3 regions of the Inquilinus sp. CA228 genome follow, and region 1 is predicted to be linked to each of the others. Evidence: predicted binding sites of a transcription regulator. Region 1 holds the regulator's gene; each other region holds the start of a gene.

Region 1 (2,263 bases):
GGGTGGCGCGGGCTTTTTCTTTGGGAGGCCGGGTGCGCCGGTCTCAGGCCGCGTCGGGCAGGCCGGCGGGGCGGCGATAGCTCCAGGCGCCGAGCGGCGGCAGGTTGCGCCAGACGAAATCGACCATCCGGCCCTGCAGCCCCAGCTTGCGCCGCGGCAGCGGCGACAGGATCTGGTTGGTCAGCTGCAGGAAGCGCCCCGACCGCCCCATGCGGGCAAAGGCGGCGTCGATGATCTGCCGCTGCAGATCGAGCGGGAACCAGATTATCGGCAGGCTGGACGCCACCATCGACAGCCGGCGGATCCCCGCCGCGTCCAGCATCGGGCCGATCTCGGCCACGTCGCCCTCCAGCACCGTGACGCCGGGGAAGCGCCGGCGCAGCACGGTGCAGAATTCGGGCATCTTCTCGACCACCACCAGCTTCTGCGGCGGCAGCCCGGTTGCCAGCAACCCTTCGGTGAGGCTGCCGGTGCCGGCACCGAGCTCGAGCACCGGGTCGCTGCAGCGGGGGTCGATGTGCCGGGCGAAGGCGCGGGCCACGGCGGGGCCGGACGGCGCCCAGGCCGCGACCTTCAGCGGCGAGCGGAACCACAACCGGACATACAGCCAGGAATCCTTGCTCATTCGACACCTCCGTGCCGTTCGTCGGGACAACCGTCTGTCTTTGCAGAGAGTTCCCGGGCTCAGGCCTGCGCCTGGACGTCCAGCGAGTAGCCGGCGGAGCGAACGGTGCGGATCAGGTCGATCTCGCTGTCGTCGTTCAGCGCCTTGCGCAGGCGGCGGATATGGACGTCGACGGTGCGCGGCTCGACATAGACGTCGTGGCCCCAGACGATGTCGAGCAACTGCTCGCGGCTGAACACCCGGCCGGGATGCTGCATGAAGTGGCGCAGCAGGCGGAACTCGGTCGGGCCGAGATGGACGTCGCGGTTGCCGCGGCGGACGCGGTGGCCGCCGAGATCCATGCTGAGATCGGCGTAGCTGAGGATGTCGCCGGCGCTGGACGGCGAGGTGCGGCGCAGCACCGCCTTGATCCGGGCCATCAGCTCCGGCGTCGAGAACGGCTTGGCGACGTAGTCGTCGGCGCCGGAATCGAGGCCGCGGACGCGGTCCCCCTCCTCGCCCCGCGCGGTCAGCATGATCACCGGGATGTCGCGGGTCTTGGCGCCGCGGCGCAGCTGGCGGCAGACCTCGATGCCGGAGAGATGCGGCAGCATCCAGTCGAGCAGCACCAGGTCCGGCCGCTGCTCGCTGGCCAGCAGCAGCGCCTCTTCGCCGTCATAGGCGGCGAGGACGCGGAAGCCTTCGCGCTCGAGGTTGTAGGTCAGGAGGGTGACGAGGTCGACTTCGTCCTCGACCACCAGAACCAGCGGCTGGATGCCGGCCCTCATGCGTTCTCCTCCGGCTTGGCCTCGGGGGTGACGACGGTGAAGGAACTGGCGTCGCCCTTCGGCCGCACATCCGTCACCGGCTTGCCTGTGAGCAGGAAGTGGATCAGCTCGGCGATGTTGGTGGCGTGGTCGCCGATCCGCTCGATGTTCTTGGCGATGAACAGGAGATGGGTGCAGGGGGTGATGTTGCGCGGATCCTCCATCATGTAGGTGAGGGTCTCGCGGAACATGCTGGTGTAGAGGTCGTCGACCGATTCATCCTGGCGCCAGGCCGACAGCGCCTTCTCCAGGTCGCGCTCGGTGTAGGCGTCGAGCACGTCCTTGATGATCTGCTGCACCATCCGGCCCATGCGCGGCAGCGCCATCACCGGCCGGACCATCGGCACCTGGGCCAGGGCCAGGGACCGCTTGGCGATGTTGGCGGAGTAGTCGCCGATCCGCTCCAGGTCCGAGGCGATGCGGAGCGCCGAGACCACCTCGCGCAGATCGACCGCCATCGGCTGGCGCAGCGCCAGAGACCGGATCGCCACGGAGTCGATGGACGCCTCATAGGCGTCCATCTGCTCGTCGCTGCGCATCACCCGGCCGGCGAGGTCGGCGTCGCGGCGGACCACGGCCTGGATCGCCAACTCGAGCTGGCTTTCGGCCAGGCCACCCATCTGCACGATGGTGCGGCGCAGCGTCTCCAGTTCCTGGTCGAAGGATTTGACGATGTGCTCGCTGGACATGAACGGCGGTTCCGGTTGTTGGTGGGCGGGTCGGTCGGGGCCGAGGTCAGCCGAAGCGGCCGGTGATGTAGCCCTGGGTCCGCTCGTCCCGCGGGTTGGTGAAGATCTCTTCGGTGGCGCCGACCTCGACCAGGTCGCCGAGA
Region 2 (2,263 bases), on a different contig from region 1:
GCCATCAAGCGCATCACCCAGCGCGTGAATCCGCGCACCTGCCGGGTGGTGGCGCTGCCCGCACCCTCCGACCGCGAGAAGACCCAGTGGTACTTCCAGCGCTACGTGCCGCATCTGCCGGCAGCCGGCGAGATCGTGCTGTTCGACCGCAGCTGGTACAACCGCGCCGGCGTCGAGCGCGTCATGGGCTTCGCCGGCGAAGGCCAGGTGGAGGACTTCTTCCGCGACGTGCCGGAGTTCGAGCGCATGCTGCTGCGCTCCGGCATCATCCTCGTCAAGTACTGGTTCTCCATCACCGACGAGGAGCAGCAGCTGCGCTTCCTCATGCGCATCCACGACCCTATCAAGCAGTGGAAGCTCTCGCCCATGGACCTGCAGTCCCGCGTGCGCTGGGAGCAGTACACCAAGGCCAAGGAGGCCATGTTCGAGCGCACCAGCATTCCCGAGGCGCCCTGGCACATCGTGGAAGGCAATGACAAGAAGCGGGCGCGCCTGAACTGCATCTCGCACCTGCTCTCGGCGGTCCCCTACGAGGAGGTGCCGCATGAGGAGATCAATCTGCCGGAACGGGTGTTCGACCCGAACTACGAGCGCCGCACGCTGCCGGCCGAGCTCTACGTGCCCCAGCGCTACTGAGGGAAGGAGCCGGGCGCGGCGACCCCGCGCCTGGGGACCCTTCCGCGCACGCGTCCGGCGCAGGGCGGCGATTTCATCGCCTCGACATGGCGCTTCCCATTCGGGCTTGTGTATAGTGCGGTGAAATCGAGCCCGACAAGGGCTTGATATTACAGTTTTGTTGCGATCGATGAAGGTTCGGAGACGACCCGTGAGCATGTTGCAGAGCACCGCCGAGGCCGTCCTCACCGAGGCGCCGGAGGCTGTCCGCGCACCCGTCCTGCCGTCGATCCCGGCAGATTCGCCCGACCGTTTCATCAATCGCGAGCTGTCCTGGCTGGCCTTCAACCAGCGCGTCCTGGAGGAGGCCTACAACACCCGCTCCCCGCTGCTGGAGCGGCTGCGCTTCCTGTCGATCTCGGCCTCCAACCTGGACGAGTTCTACATGGTCCGCGTCGCCGGGCTGAAGGCGCAGGTTGCGCTCGGCGTCGCCTCGCCGAGCCAGGACGGGCTCAGCCCGGCGCAGCAACTGGGCGAGATCGCCACCCGGGTGCAGGAGCTGATGCGCGACCAGCAGCATTGCTGGCGCGTCCTGAGCGAGGAGCTGCGGGCCGCCGGCATCGCCGTGGCCGGTCCGAACGAGCTGACCAAGCCGGAGAAGGCCTGGCTCGAGGAGCGGTTCCTCAACGAGATGTTCCCGGTGCTGACGCCGCTCGCCATCGACCCGGCCCATCCCTTCCCCTTCATCCCCAATCTCGGCCTCTGCCTGGCCCTGACCCTGGTCAATGCCGGGGAGGAGACGCAGGACGAGATGGACGCGATCGTGCCGCTGCCGCCGCAGCTCGACCGCTTCACCCGCCTGCCCGGGGCGCCGATCCGCTTCGTGCTGCTCGAGGACGTGGTCAAGCTGTTCCTCGATCGCCTCTTCCCCGGCTACACGCTGCACGCCAGCGGCGTGTTCCGGGTGATCCGCGACAGCGAGATGGAGATCGACGAGGAAGCCGAGGATCTGGTCAAGACCTTCGAGAGCGCGCTAAAGCGCCGGCGCAAGGGCATCGTCATCCGCCTCTCGGTCTCCGCCGACGTGCCGGACTCGCTGCGCCGCTTCGTCTGCGAGAAGCTGAAGGTGAAGGATGAGGATGTCTACGCCCAGGATCGGCTGCTCGGCCTCAGCGACACTAGGAAGCTGATCGTCGACGAACGGCCGGAGCTGCTGTTCTCGCCCTACAACGCCCGGTTCCCGGAGCGGGTGCGCGATTTCGGTGGCGACAGCTTCGCCGCGATCCGGGCCAAGGACATCGTCGTCCACCACCCCTATGAGAGCTTCGACATCGTCGTCCAGTTCCTGCGCCAGGCGGCGCGCGACCCCGACGTCGTGGCGATCAAGCAGACCCTGTACCGCACCTCGAAGGACTCGCCGATCGTCCAGGCCCTGGTCGAGGCGGCGGAGGCCGGCAAGTCGGTCACCGCGATGGTCGAGCTGAAGGCCCGCTTCGACGAGGAGGCCAACATCCGCTGGGCCCGCGACCTGGAGCGGGCCGGCGCCCAGGTGGTCTACGGGATCATCCATCTGAAGACCCACGCCAAGATCTCGATGGTGGTGCGGCGGGAGCAGGGCGGCCTGCGCACCTACACCCATTTCGGAACC
Region 3 (2,263 bases), on a different contig from region 1:
GGTGCCCCAAGGGGTGGTGCCGCCGGCGCAGTTGTTGATGGTGCCGATCACCTTGCTGCCGCTCGGGTCGGCCTTGGTCTTCAGCCGGTCGTGGCCGGCGGCCGGGCCGGTGACCAGGAACTCGGTCGACAGCGCGGTAATGCGGCGGCCATAGGTGCTGTCGGGCACCACGGCCCATTTGCCGTCGGCGCCACGCTTGATCTCGATCACCGACTGGCCGTGCGCGGCCATCTCGATGTCGACCTGCTCCTTGGTCACCTGCGACAGCTCGAACTCGCCCTTCGCGTCGGCGAGGCCGGGGAACATGATCGCGGCGTCGGTGTATTCGTGGTTCACCACCAGCAGGCCGTGGTCGCTCGCAGTGGAGCCCAGCGGCAGCGGCACGTAGCCGATGTAGTCGTTGTTGTAGCCGAACTGCTTCTCCTGCGCGTCGGCGGTCTGCTTCTGCACGTCGAAGGCCGGCGCGCCCTTGACCACCGGGTCGCCCCAGCGGATCAGGATGTCGGCGTCGTAGCCCTCGGCCACATGATGCTTGGCGTCGACGCCGGCCTCGAGCTCCTCGAAGACGTAGCGCGAGGCCGCGGCGGCCTGCGCCTGCGCCGGGCGGCTGGACAGGAACGCGGCCGGGCCCGCCACCGCGCTGATCGCCGAGACGGCCAGGGCGCCGCGCAGCATGCCGCGCCGGCCGAAGCGGGCGTTGACGATGTCGCCCATGGTCGGATTGTCGGAGAGGTTGCTGCTGCGGTCGTCCTGCTGCTCGTAGCGCTGAACGCGCGACAGGGTGGAATCGTGGTCCATCTCGGTCCCCTCTGGGCTGGCTGCCGTGGCGGCGGGCTTAGAATCCGGGGCGGACCTTACCGATCCGTAATGTTCGAATTGTTTCAGGTTGATGACGGTTCGATGAACGTCGGCGAGGCGGTGCGATGCGGCGGCTCCGGCCTATTCCTGGACGGCGCAGGTCGGGCCGACCCGCATGATCAGCGGCTGGCTGGCGAGCCCGGCGGTGCCGCTGGCCGTAGCCAGGGCGAAGCGGCAGGTGTGGGCTGTCGAGTTCAGCGTCGCGGTGACGCTGACCCGGGCGCCGACGGGCGGGTCGAGCACGATATGGGTGCTGGCGACCGCCGGGGCGTCGTAGCCGGTCACCACGCCACTGACCATGGTGTGGGACGCGACGTAGTATTGCCGGCCCTCGCGCAACACCGAGGTCAGGATGACCGAGCCGGTGCGGATGGCGGAGGCCGTCGGCGCGATGCTGCTGCCGGCATCGGCGTCGAGCAGGTGGATCGCGCCCGGGTCCGGCCCGGGCACCGTCACCGCCCATTCGCCCGCCGGGAAGCGGCCGTCGATGCAGGTTCCCTGCTCGTCGCAGAAATCATCCACCGGCACGGCGCCCGCCGCGGTCGTGGCGGCGCCGGACAGCCGCCGCACCAGCAGCGCCGACCCGCCGACCACCACGCGCGCCCGGTCGCCGCCGGGGCCCTGGACGAAGGTCCCGGGCGAGCGGAAGCGCAGCAGCAGCGGATTCGGCGTCTGGTTCCACGCCGGGTTGGTGCGGACCAGGTCGCGCACCACCACCGAGGCGCCGGTCGCGCCGGGCAGCAGCACCAGGTCGCGCCGCGTCCCCCACACGATCTCGGACGCATTGCCCTGGAAGCGGAACTGGCCGGTATAGGTGCATTGCGTCGCCGAGACGCCGGAGGACACCGCCGACCGGGCGAACAGGAAGCGGGTCGACAGCGATAGCGGCAGCAGGTCGGGCGGGTTCTCCTCGCCCCAGCTGCCCTGGCTCGGCCGGTAGTCGGCGGCGAAATGGGGCTGGCTCATGGTCGGCGCGTTGCCGGTCAGGGTCGATTGCGACCCGTAGGGCGACGGGTCGACCACCAGCGCATCGGCGCCGCGCGACAGCACGATGTTGCCGGCGTTGAGCTGCTGATGCGCGCTGATCAGGCCGCGGCACTGGCTGACCATCCAGGCGGCGCCGGGGCCGAAGCCGCTGCGGGCGTAGAAATTGCCGGCGCCGGCGGCCAGCCAGCCCGGCGGCAGGGCGGCGCGGTCGATCGGTTGGGCCGTCACCGTCTCGGCCGCTGCCAGCGCCTGGAACAGCAGGGTGAAATCGCCATTGGCCGGCGGCGCCGGCAGGGCCAGCCGGGCGAGCTCGGCCTTGGCCTGGGCCTTGTCCAGCGCGGCGGCCGGGCCGGCCAGCACGGCGTAGAGGGGCAGGGGATTGGCCGCCAGCGTCGGCTCCGGGTCGTCGGTGTCGCCG

What was found. Region 1 encodes PhoB, which activates phosphate uptake and scavenging genes when phosphate is short. Its sites were predicted from a motif close to TNTCATAAAACTGTCA; they were not measured.
Region 2: the regulator PhoB is predicted to act here: its motif matches at 786-801, upstream of ACTOWL_RS19330 (RNA degradosome polyphosphate kinase).
Region 3: the regulator PhoB is predicted to act here: its motif matches at 880-895, upstream of ACTOWL_RS10755 (PhoX family protein).

What each region holds. Positions count from the first base shown of each region.
Region 1 is NZ_JBQJIK010000088.1:28,198-30,460, reverse strand. It holds gene ACTOWL_RS32060 (class I SAM-dependent methyltransferase) at 44-625, opposite strand; gene phoB (phosphate regulon transcriptional regulator PhoB) at 685-1,392, opposite strand; gene phoU (phosphate signaling complex protein PhoU) at 1,389-2,120, opposite strand; gene pstB (phosphate ABC transporter ATP-binding protein PstB) at 2,167-2,263, opposite strand, start outside.
Region 2 is NZ_JBQJIK010000037.1:41,155-43,417, forward strand. It holds gene ppk2 (polyphosphate kinase 2) at 1-636, shown strand, start outside; gene ACTOWL_RS19330 (RNA degradosome polyphosphate kinase) at 833-2,263, shown strand, end outside.
Region 3 is NZ_JBQJIK010000017.1:92,278-94,540, reverse strand. It holds gene ACTOWL_RS10755 (PhoX family protein) at 1-798, opposite strand, end outside; gene ACTOWL_RS10750 (hypothetical protein) at 940-2,263, opposite strand, start outside.